3 regions of the Rhizobium sp. P43 genome follow, and region 2 is predicted to be linked to each of the others. Evidence: predicted binding sites of a transcription regulator. Region 2 holds the regulator's gene; each other region holds the start of a gene.

Region 1 (3,883 bases), on a different replicon from region 2:
TGCAGTCGGCTTCTGGTATTTTGTAGCGAGTCTCAGTTGTGGTCTGGACGGCGCGGGCGGATGTCGCAACCTTCCCCCCGGCGCCATGGAAGTATCTGAATGCCCTCGCCTACTCTCTGCCGTTCTTAGGCTTAGGCTTGGTGTTTATCCTGGCGAGCCGCCGCTATAGAGACTAACCACGTTCTATCAGGACGCCGATCCGCAGGAGGCAAGGAAAGCGCGCCTCACACTGATCTGTCCCCCTCCGATCGCACCCAATCGCGAGCGCGCGCTTCAGGTCGACGAACTGACAGCTGGCGCCGTATTTCTTCACCAGTGCTTTCCGATCGAGCATGGCGTAGCGATCGCAACGCCGGCACTCGATGTCGATCTTCTCCGCCCGGTAATCCTTCAGCCGAGGCAGGCTCATCCAGATCCCTCGCATCTTCTTCGTTTTTCAGCGCGCCACGGCTACGGGCAGTTCTTTGATATTCGTGGTGTAGCGCGGCGACCGACGGTCAAACTTGGTTTGCCAGTCGCGCTCGATGCCTGCCGAGGCCGGGATAAGCGACCCGCGCCCAAATTTTCCGTTGACCGCATCCAGCGCTGTCATCAGCCGTTCCGACTGGTCACGGTCCCGCGCGTCGAACAGAGGCCGCGGCTGTGACGCTGCCCGCACCAGATCATTCATGATGATGCCGGCCTTTGCGTAGCGGTGGCCGTCCCTGAAGATCTTGCGCGCTCCGCTCTGAGCTGCCCGGATCAGGTCAAACGTGTCATTCGACGCCTCTGGGAAGTGAACCGTCGTCTGTGCCGAGTGCGGTTTGTCCTTCTGATTGAAGCGCGACGTGTGCATGAAGACCGCCATATGTGTTGCCTCGAGACCATGCCGACGCAGCTTCTCTCCTGCCCTCATCGCATAGGCAGCGACCGCCTCGAGCATTCCAGCCAGATCCGTAACCGGCGTTCCGAAGGATCGGGTTACGGCGCAGCCCTTCCGTTGTGGCGGTACGTCTTCGAGCGGCAGGCATGAAATGCCCTGCAGCTCCAGAACCGTTCTTTCGCCCACCACGCTCAGGAGACTGCGAGCAAGCCGCGCATCGACGCGGGCCAGGTCGCCGGCCGTCTCAATGCCCAGGCCGAATAGTTTTCGCTCTGATGCCGAGCCAACGCCCCAAACCTCCCCAACCTCGACGCGATCGAGCCAGCTTTGCCGAACGCCTGCGTCTGTTAGGTCGCAGACGCTGCCGAGCTCCGGGTTCTTTTTTGCAACATGATTTGCGAACTTCGCCAGCGTCTTGCTGGGGCCAATGCCGACACAGGTCGGGATCCCGGTCCATTGCTGGACCGTGGAGCGCAGATCGCGGCCAAAGGCAACGCGATCAGCTGGCCTGATGTCGGTCATGTCCAGAAAGCTCTCATCAATCGAGTAAACCTCGACATCTGGAGACCATTGCCGGTAGATCGCATTCAGCCTGGCGCTCATGTCGCCATAAAGCGTATAGTTGCTGGAGTAGACAGCCACGTCGTTATCGCGACAGAGGTCACGGATCTTGAAGTAAGGTTCGCCCATGCCAATCCCGAGGGCTTTGGCTTCCGCCGTTCTGGCAACGGCGCATCCGTCATTGTTGGAAAGAACGATCACCGGCCGCTTGGCAATGGAAGGGTCAAAGACACGCTCACACGAGCAATAGAACGAGTTGCCGTCGATCAGAGCGAATGAGGTCATCCCTGCTTCCTCGGTCGCAGCCAATGGACGTTGCAGAGCGCAACACCCCAGATCTCCACTTCCGCGACCTCCGGAAGGTCAAACAGTGGCATATCCGAATTCTCGAACATCAGCCGCGGACGTCCGCCCGTCATGCGCAGCCGCTTCAACGACCGCTCGCCATGTACGGTCGCTACGACAATATCGCCGTCGACCGGGCGCAGGCTGCGGTCGACCACGATCAAATCCCCGTGGAAGATCCCCGCGTCTCGCATCGAATTGCCGTCGACCTTCCACAAGAACGTCGCCGGCGGGTTCCGGATCAGGAGCTTTGTGAGGTCAATCGATTCTTCGATGTAGTCATCTGCGGGTGACGGAAAGCCGGCGCATAAACCGTGGAGCATGAGAGGCACATAAACTTCTGCCTCGATTTTCAGGCCGGCGAGCATTTCAAACTGGTCCTTTCGTGATACGGAATTAAAGGAACAAACAGGGAACGCATGGGCCGCTAAAAGTCAAGATGGAACATGACGCGAGCCTAATTTGCAGATGTGCACCTGACGCGAGTGTCCGCGTGGTGTTAACTGTTTGAGGCGTTGTCACAATGGAGAGGAATAGGGATCGCCATGACTGACGAAGTGGAACACCTGTCAAACACGCTGATGTGGACCGTCGGCATGATCACCCAAGCCGGGCAAGACGACCTCAAACGTGTGGCAAATGCCTATCGAGAAGCGCAGGATCTGGTTTCGCAGATTCCAAAGACCGAGGAAGGCGTGCGGCCTCGTATCGTCGCGTGCTTCCACAGGTCAGACAAATATCGCGCTGCGGATGATATCGCCTGCGTTGGATGGATCCTAACGGCGATCCAGGAGCGCGTGAACGAAGGCGATCTGCGAGACTGGAGGAAATTGCGAACAGTCGTAAAGCAGATGGTAAAGCTGCTGCCGGAGCCGACGCGCTCGCTTCACTAAATATTTGGTGTACCGAGAAGATGTTCAAAGCCTTTCCAAGTCGCCTTGTCGTCAACCCAATGACGCTGAAGCTCTTTCCATCTTCTGTCCGCCGAAACCTGCATCTTCGCGATGGTCTCAAGGAGTTGGCGCGAGAATAGCAGCTCGTCCTGTTGAGCGGTTTTGAATATGATACCGCCCTCTGGGTCATAGGAAACGTGAAGCAGCTGATTGTCCGCATCGAGGACGAACATGGACACTTCGGGTTCGCCATCTTCATTTTTGGTTACGATCAACGTATCGACTGGGTAGCCGCCGGTTGCCTTTTGCAGTGCCTGGTCAAAAGCATTGGTCATTGCATCACCTTTCCTGTCACTCTGGAATCTAACGGAACGGTTTTGGCGGGGGAAGTCGGTCCCGGCTTCCGCTTCGCGGCGCTATGCTAAGCCTCCTGCGGCTTCCCTTTATCCGTCAAAACCGTGTCGAGAATTCCCGCTTTCCCGCCCCTGCAGGAGGGGCGGCGCTATGCTGAAAGCTCCGATGTTCTTCATTGTCTTCCTCGGATCTCGGACTGGCGCCGATCGATCCGAGCGGTGTCTTCGCCAGATGGGGGAATGACGCAGCATGAGCGCCGGCTATTCGCCAATGGCGGCCGGCGCGCGGCGGAAACCAGAGCCAACCCATTGAGTGCAAGTTATGGCGCGGCTTTCGCCGCGCCATTCCCTTTCTGCTTCTCGATCGTCCGGGGCTCCATGGCAAGCACAAGGTCATGCACCATCTTCAAGGCCGTTTCGTCGAGCTTCTGCAGGTGGCCGACCGTTTCTTCCATCAGCTTGTTTCTCTCTGCTTCCTGTGAGTTGCCTTCGGATTGAGGGGGCCGTTCTTTGATGAAAGGATCGAAGAACTCTTCCGGAGTGATATCCAGGACCTCGAACACGTGGAGTAGGCGTCCGACTGTCATCAAGGAGGAGGCGTTTTCGTAGCGGGCGTAGGTTGCTTCCTTTACGCCCAGGAGGGTCGCGACTTTCGCTTGCGCAATTTGTCGGTCGGTTCGCAGGTGACGGAGCCTTTGCGCGACAAGCAGATCCAGTTCCTTGAGGTCGATGATCTTTCCGCCGAGACGCTTGCGATAGATCGGATGATCTTTGCTTGGGTCGTCAACGCGTTCAAGTCCGAGATGGCTTACCCACTGATCGAGTCCGAAACCTGCCATTGCCACCAACCACACTGGAATTTCATCGTT
Region 2 (3,883 bases):
TATCCTCGCGGTGCAGCCTTCTGCGGTTATGGGACCAAGCTTCCAGATGTCGTTCGCCGCAACCGCCGCCCTGATTGCCGGTTACGCCGGGTGGCGCGCGCGACCGCGAGCGATTCTCCCCCAGGCCAAGTCGCTGTCGCTGCGGATCGCCTCGGGCAGCGTCAAATTCGTCGGGGGCACACTCGCGACGTCCCTGATTGGCGGGGTCGCAACGGCCGTCTTTGCCATTAGCCATTTCCACCGCCTCTCTACCCACGGCTTGGAAGCCAATCTGGCAGCCATGCCGCTGATCTCGCTCGTCGTGATGCCCTCGGGTTTCATTGCCATGCTGCTGATGCCCTTCGGGCTGGATGCGCCATTCTTTTGGATCATGGGGCAGGGGCTGGAATTGGTGCTCGCCGTTGCCTACGAGGTTTCAAGTTGGGGCGGCGGCTATGTGTTTCCCCGACTGCCAGACATCTTCATGCTCGGTACGATTGCCGGCATGCTCTTGCTGACCCTATTGAAGACGCCGATCAGGCATATCGGGACGGCCTTGATCGCCTGCACGATCGCCGTCACCTGGTTTGGTCCGAAGCAACCCATCGGGGAACTGTTGATCAGCGAGGACGCCCGCCTCGTTGCGCTCAGACTGGGCGAGGGCGAGACGACTAAGGTGGCCGTCAACAGAGCCGGCCCGCCCGCCTTCGTTTTCGATCAGTGGCGGCCTGTGCTTGGCATTGGAGAGGCGATCCCCCCGACCATGCTGTCCATCGGCCCGCTGCCGCCGGCACCCGACAGAGGATCGCAGCAAAGTCTCTCTGCGGATCAGCGGCGAGACGCGCAGGAGATTCTGGATGTTCTTCGTGCTTCCGCCGTAACGAGCCATTTCACTTGCATCAAGCAAGCTTGCACCATCAAACTGAGAAATGGCACCACGCTTCTGACGCTGGAGCGTCCCGATCTCGCCGGAACGGCCTGTGACCGCGCGGACATTCTGGTGCTTTCGGCACGCATCCGCATGCAAGGCTGCCGCTCGGGCGCGTTGCTGATCTCAGAAACCAGCCTTCGGGCCACGGGATCCCTGGAGATCTCAGGACTTGATGGCGATCGAAACGCCATCAACATCATCCCCGCCTATCACGGGCCACCACGTCCCTGGACTGCGCACCGTCTTTACGACTGGCGCACAGGCTCAATGGCGACCGCACATGAATTCAGCAACGGCGCGCCCGAGGCACACCGATATGCAGCTCAATGATAGCGTCGAATGAGACCGACCAGCTTGCCCTGTATCTTGACGCGATCCGGCGGGAATATTCGGGTCTCGTAGGCCGGGTTGGCGGCTTCGAGGGCAATCGACGCACCGCGGCGACGAAAGCGCTTGAGCGTTGCCTCTTCATCATCGACCAGCGCGACGATGATGTCGCCCGGATTGGCATTCGACGCATTACGGATGATCACGGTGTCGCCGTCGAGAATGCCGGCTTCAATCATCGAATCCCCCTTCACCTCAAGCGCGTAATGCACGCCGGAGCCAATCATCTCAGCCGGGACGGTGATGTCATGCGTGTTGTTCTGGATCGCCGAAATCGGCACGCCCGCTGCAATCCGGCCCATGACGGGCACCGAGACGGAGGCGCCATTGTCTTGCTCTGTGGACTTGACGGGCGCAGCAGGCGGCGGCGGCGCCTTGCCGAGACTGCCCTCGATCACACTCGGCGCAAAGCCGCGACGCGGTTGAATGCTCGGCGAATAGGCTTCCGGAAGCTTGATGACCTCCAGTGCCCGCGCACGGTTCGGCAAGCGCCGGATGAAGCCCCGTTCTTCAAGCGCCGTGATCAACCGGTGGATGCCGGATTTCGATGCGAGGTCCAGCGCGTCCTTCATCTCGTCGAAGGACGGCGGGACACCCGATTCCTTCATCCGTTCGTGGATGAAGAGAAGCAGTTCCTGTTGCTTGCGCGTCAGCATATGTGGTGCCCCTAAGATGAAACAAAGCCAGAACAGACACTATATGTTCCAGTTGTGTTCCGCAAGTGGATAAATTTTCGTGAAGAACGGGTGAGAAAATGCGATAGCCCACGGAAAGGCTATTCAAACCGTTGGTTCGAAGCGCCTCAGAGCCGTGGTCGATAAGCCCCGGGAGGCACCGGGGAACCATCTTTCAGGATGTTGTTAATGCTCAAGGATATCGAGAAGCTCGTTCTGGGGAAGTCGTCATCTGATCTTTCCTCGGCCGAGAAAAACGTGCTGAAGCGAGCGCGCGAGCGTCGGACGGTCTCCACCAACGCCGGTGAGGATTTTCTCGCCAATGCGAGCTTCGGGGAAAGACTTGCCGACGCAATTGCAAGGGTCGGCGGGTCCTGGGGCTTCATCATCAGCTTTATGCTGTTTCTCGTCTGCTGGGTGATTCTCAACACCGTGATTCTGGCCAGCGGGGCCCTCGATCCCTATCCTTTTATATTTCTCAACCTGCTGCTTTCTATGCTTGCGGCGATCCAGGCGCCCATCATCATGATGAGCCAGAACCGCCAGGCGGAGCGGGATCGGTTCATGGCGGCCAAGGATTACGAGATCAATTTGAAGGCGGAGATCGAGGTCCTGGCGCTTCATCACAAGATTGACGAGCAGGTCCTGACAGAACTGCGTGAGGCCCGCCAGGAGCTGAGTGCTCTGCGTGCGTTGATCGAGAACCTTCAAAATCAGAACCGCCTTTCCTAGATGCAAGGCGTCCTCAGCGAGCAGAAGACGAGATTGTCCATGTCCCAGACGTCTGGTGCGCCCCGCGCAATTGATCACCTTGTTCTGCCTGTCATTGATCTCGACACCGCTCGATTAAGGCTCGCGAACCTCGGCTTTACGATTGCGTCGGATGCGCGCCACCCCTTCGGCACGGAAAACGCCTGCGTCTTCTTCGGCGACGACACCTATCTTGAACCGCTGGCCGTGGGCAGCCGGGAGGACTGTCTCGACGCGGTGCGCAGCGGCAATGTCTTTGTCGCCCGCGATCAGGCTTTCCGCTTTCGCCACGGCGAAGGCATGTCAGCCCTCGTGGTCAAGACCGTCGATGCCATGGCGGACGATGCGCGGTATCGCGATGAGGGTATGAGTGCGGGTTCCTTGCTCGAATTTTCCCGCCAGTTCCGTTTCCCGGATGGTCGGATGGCAGAGGGAGCCTTCAGGCTTGCCTTCGCAGCCGACCTTCGCGCTCCAGACTTCTTCGGCTTTGCCTGCGAACGCGTAAATCCGATCCCCGCATATCGTGGTCCTCTGCTGGTTCACGCGAACGGTGCGGCAGGTCTTTCGCGTATCGTGCTGGTCGAGGAAAACCCGAGTGACTTTCAATACTTTCTGGAATTGCTGCTGCAGCGCGATGTGACTGCTCACTCTTTCGGGCTGTCGATCAAAAGCGCCAACGCAGTGGTCGATATTCTGACGCCTCAAGGGTTCATGATGCATTTTGGGCACGAGGTTCACATTCCGGAGCGCGGCCTGCGCGGAGCGGCGATCATATTCTCCGTAACGGATCTCGGCGTGACAGAAGCCTGCCTCGCTGCTAAAGGCGTCACCTATCACAAAACGGGCGCGCGCCTCGTCGTCGCGCCGGAAAAGGGGCAAGGCGTGACCTTCGCCTTCGAGGAGTTGAAATGAGCGTTTCTCCCAATTCGGAAGTCGTGGTCGGTGAAGGTTCGGCCAAGGCCGTCTTCTCCCAGAAGGGCCGCTTTGCCCTGATCGCCGGTCCCTGCCAGATGGAAAGCCGAGACCACGCTTTCATGATCGCCGGTCAACTCGTCGAGCTCTGCCGCGAGCTTGGCCTCGGCCTGGTCTACAAGTCCTCCTTCGACAAGGCGAACCGCACCTCCTTGTCTGCCGAGCGTGGCATCGGGCTCGAAAAGGCAAT
Region 3 (3,883 bases), 970 kb from region 2:
TCGACGAGCTCGAGATTTTCGGCACTCGGAGACTGCAGCACCGCCTGGGCAGCGGACAGACGCACATCCCGGTCCGGGCTGAGCAGCGTCAGACCGCCAAGCGCAGAACGGATCGCGCGGCGGAGATTGTTGTTCACCTTGATCTTGGTAAAGGCGCTTTTCGGCTCCTCGCCGACAGTCTCGCCCGTCAGTGGATCGATCGCAGCAAGATTGCTGCCCGCAGCCTTGGTGATGAAGACGGCACCGTCCGACTTGCGGACGAAGAGTTCCCCCTCAGCAAAGGCTTCCAGCGCCGGCACGATGCGCGGATCCCCGGTCGCGGCGATCTGCCCGATCAGCTCTTCGGCCTGCTTGAAATTGGCCTTGCCGAGTGCGTTGAGGAGATCCTTCGGATCGCTCTGCGCAAAGGAGGGCGCGGCAAGTGCGAGGAAGGTGAAGAGGAGTGTGATGAAACGAATGAGCATTCTGTATCCCCCGGATGGCTGGCGGCGAGCTTGAGGAAGCCCTCATCCGCCTGCCGGCACCGCCTCCCTGATGACCGGGGAGACGGGCTAATTCCGCTGAAGGCTGGTTCGAAAACACCCTCCCCTTGAGGGGGAGGGTCGAACCGAAGGTTCGGGGTGGGGTGACACCCTGAAGACATCACCCCCACCCATCGCTGCGCGATGACCTCCCCCCTCAAGGGGGAGGTGGGAGAAGGCGATGATCAGCTGCCCTTGCCGCCGCACTTGCCGGTGGCAACGTTGAAGTTGCCGCATTCCATCGGCTTGCGCCAATCAGCGATCAGGTCCTTGGAGTCGGGCAGATAGTCGGACCACTCGTCACCGACGACGGCAGGCGTTTCCTGAACGACTTCGAACTGGCCGTCGGCCTGGATTTCACCGATCAGAACCGGCTTGGTGATGTGGTGGTTCGGCATCACGGTGGCATAGCCGCCAGTGAGGTTCGGAACCGTCACGCCGATGATGGTATCGAGAACTTCGTCGGTCTCGGTGGTGCCGGCAGCTTCGACGGCCTTAACCCAGGCGTTGAAGCCGATATAGGCAGCTTCCATCGGGTCGTTGGTCACGCGCTTCTCGTTGCCGGTGAAAGCGTGCCAGGTCTTGATGAACTCGGCATTGGCCGGGGTGTCGACGGACTGGAAGTAGTTCCAGGCAGCGAGGTGGCCGACGAGCGGAGCAGTGTCGAGGCCGGCGAGTTCTTCTTCACCGACGGAGAAGGCGACGACCGGGATGTCTTCGGCCTTGATGCCCTGGTTGGCGAGTTCCTTGTAAAACGGAACGTTGGCGTCACCGTTGATGGTCGAGACGACGGCGGTCTTCTTGCCAGCCGAGCCGAACTTCTTGATGTCGGAGACGATGGTCTGCCAGTCGGAATGACCGAACGGCGTGTAGTTGATCATGATGTCTTCTTCGGCAACGCCCTTCGACATCAGATAGGCTTTGAGGATCTTGTTGGTCGTCTGCGGATAGACGTAGTCGGTGCCAGCGAGAACCCAACGCTCGACGCCTTCGTTTTCAGCGAGGTAGTCGACGGCCGGGATCGCCTGCTGGTTCGGAGCGGCACCCGTGTAGAAGATGTTGCGCGAGGATTCTTCACCCTCGTACTGGACCGGGTAGAAGAGGATCGAGTTCAGCTCTTCAAAGACCGGCAGAACGGACTTGCGCGAAGACGAGGTCCAGCAACCGAAGACGGCCGCAACCTTGTCCTTTTCGATCAGCTCCCGGGCCTTTTCGGCAAACAGCGGCCAGTCAGAAGCCGGGTCGACAACGACGGCTTCAAGCTTCTTGCCGAGAACGCCACCCTTCTTGTTCTGCTCTTCGACGAGCATCAGCATGGCGTCCTTCAGCGTCGTTTCCGAAATCGCCATCGTGCCGGAGAGCGAGTGCAGAACGCCGATCTTGATCGTGTCTTCCTGGGCAAACGCACCGTGGAAGGCCGTCGTCGACAGCATGGCGCCGAGCAGCGCGCCAGTCAGTTTCATCTTCATGGACATTGTCGTGAACCCCTCTTCTTGTCCGCAACCGGTCGGTTAATGGAATTTAACCGTTGCTGAAGGGGACTATCCGATGCTGCGTCGCAAAACCGTATACGTCGTTTGACGTAGGTCAGGGGGTAAAAGGGGGCCATGCGGGGGAACCGAGGCGGCAGGGGCAGACATCCAGGCGAAAAACCCTTCAAATGCAGGGTTCCCGCCACCCAGATCCTACCGTATGTTCACCATATGTTCGAGAAACCAATGGAGAGGGTCGTGGATAAACTCGCAGAGTTCATCATCGAAGCCAAGGCGCTGACCTATATGAGCGGCAAGCACCCGCAGCCCGTCCCCTCCCGCCCTGGGGCCAAGGATATCACCCATGAGAAGGGCAGCTTTCGCTATCTCGACAGCCATTTCGGCGGCACCGATTTCCTCGGCCAGGAAGTCGTCTGGCAGGACGAAGTTCCCGTCTGGGCGATGAACTACTATGGCAGGATCATCGACCCGGCTCGCTTCGACGGCGAGCGCGCAGGCATCGTGATCAAGCAAGCGCTCACTGCGCTTTATCAGGAAAAGCGCTTTCTCGGCGACTTCACCTATCAGCATGCCCTCGGCGAATACATCGATCAGTCCATGGGTGACTATCGCAGTTTCCTCGGTGTGGAACGAATCCTCGTCGCGGACAGGCTGGTCTATCAGCTCGATTATCAGGGAGGTCTGATCAAGCCCTGACGGGCCTTGCTATTCTGGACAATCCCGTGAAAATGCCTAAAGGAAAGCCACTTAACAAAAGGCGCTAGATTTTAGGCATGCCGGCACGCCAACGCATCATCCCCGTCCGCCGCGAATACAATCGCTGGGTCGCGAACCAGACGCTGGAAGATTATGCCTTGCGCTTCACGGCCAAGGGTGCCCGAAAGTTTTCGTCAAGCCGCATCTCCCAGACGGCAATCGGCGCCATTTCCTTTCTGGCGCTGGAGGCGATCGGCGGCACTATCACGATCGCCTACGGAACCACGAACGCCTTCTTCGCCATTATTGTTGCCGCCGTCCTGATGCTGTTGGTCGGCATTCCGATCAGCCGCTACGCCATCCGCCATGGCGTCGACATCGACCTGCTCACCCGCGGCGCCGGCTTCGGCTATATCGGCTCGACGATCACCTCGCTGATCTATGCCGGCTTCACCTTCATGCTTTTTGCGATCGAAGCCTCGATCATGACCAAGGCGCTGGAACTCGCCTTCGGCATTCCGCTCTGGCTCGGCTACATCATCTCCGCCGTCGCCGTGCTGCCGCTGGTCACCTACGGCATCCGGATGATCTCGAAGTTCCAGCTGATCACCCAGCCTTTCTGGATCGTGCTCAACATCCTGCCCTTCGTCTTCATTGCCTTTCTCGACTGGGAGAAGATCGACCTTTGGATCGCCTTTGCCGGCGTCGATCACTCGAACGCCCATCTCGGTGAGGCAGCCCCCTTCAATCTCCTGGAGTTCGGCGCCGCCTCCGCCGTCATCCTGGCGCTGATGCCGCAGATCGGCGAACAGGTCGACTTCCTCCGCTTCCTGCCGCCCGAGGGCGCCCGCAAGCTGCACCATCGCATCGGCATCTTCCTCGCCGGCTCCGGCTGGGTCGTGCTCGGTGTGCCGAAGCTGCTGGCAGGCTCCTTCCTCGCCGTCCTGACGCTCTCGACCGGCGTGCCGATCAGCGAGGCTGCCGACCCCGCCCATATGTATGTAGCCGCCTTCGGCTACATGATCCCCAATGAAACGGCGGCCATGCTGCTGATGGCGGGTTTCGTGGTGATCTCGCAGCTGAAGATCAACGTCATGAATGCCTATGCCGGCTCGCTTGCCTGGTCGAACTTCTTCTCGCGCCTGACCCACAGCCATCCGGGACGCGTCGTCT

Evidence for each region. The regulator LexA, encoded in region 2, represses DNA repair genes until DNA is damaged. The targets are predictions, from matches to a motif close to TGTTCNNNNTGTGTTCNG.
Region 1: AC1PUL_RS22015 (LexA family protein) is a predicted target of LexA. The motif match lies at 2,169-2,186, and genes of this name have one in related genera.
Region 3: AC1PUL_RS03050 (DUF5680 domain-containing protein) is a predicted target of LexA. The motif match lies at 2,215-2,232, and genes of this name have one in related genera.

What each region holds. Positions count from the first base shown of each region.
Region 1 is NZ_JBWZOO010000002.1:78,166-82,048, forward strand. Features, by position in the region: gene AC1PUL_RS22005 (hypothetical protein) at 173-409, opposite strand; gene AC1PUL_RS22010 (Y-family DNA polymerase) at 437-1,708, opposite strand; gene AC1PUL_RS22015 (LexA family protein) at 1,705-2,136, opposite strand; gene AC1PUL_RS22020 (hypothetical protein) at 2,314-2,661, shown strand; gene AC1PUL_RS22025 (hypothetical protein) at 2,658-2,996, opposite strand; gene AC1PUL_RS22030 (helix-turn-helix domain-containing protein) at 3,335-3,853, opposite strand.
Region 2 is NZ_CM161539.1:1,612,098-1,615,980, reverse strand. Features, by position in the region: gene AC1PUL_RS08010 (ComEC/Rec2 family competence protein) at 1-1,240, shown strand, start outside; gene lexA (transcriptional repressor LexA) at 1,234-1,953, opposite strand; gene AC1PUL_RS08000 (DUF1003 domain-containing protein) at 2,161-2,703, shown strand; gene AC1PUL_RS07995 (VOC family protein) at 2,743-3,633, shown strand; gene kdsA (3-deoxy-8-phosphooctulonate synthase) at 3,630-3,883, shown strand, end outside.
Region 3 is NZ_CM161539.1:640,934-644,816, reverse strand. Features, by position in the region: gene urtB (urea ABC transporter permease subunit UrtB) at 1-464, opposite strand, end outside; gene urtA (urea ABC transporter substrate-binding protein) at 707-1,996, opposite strand; gene AC1PUL_RS03050 (DUF5680 domain-containing protein) at 2,300-2,710, shown strand; gene AC1PUL_RS03045 (hybrid sensor histidine kinase/response regulator) at 2,788-3,883, shown strand, end outside.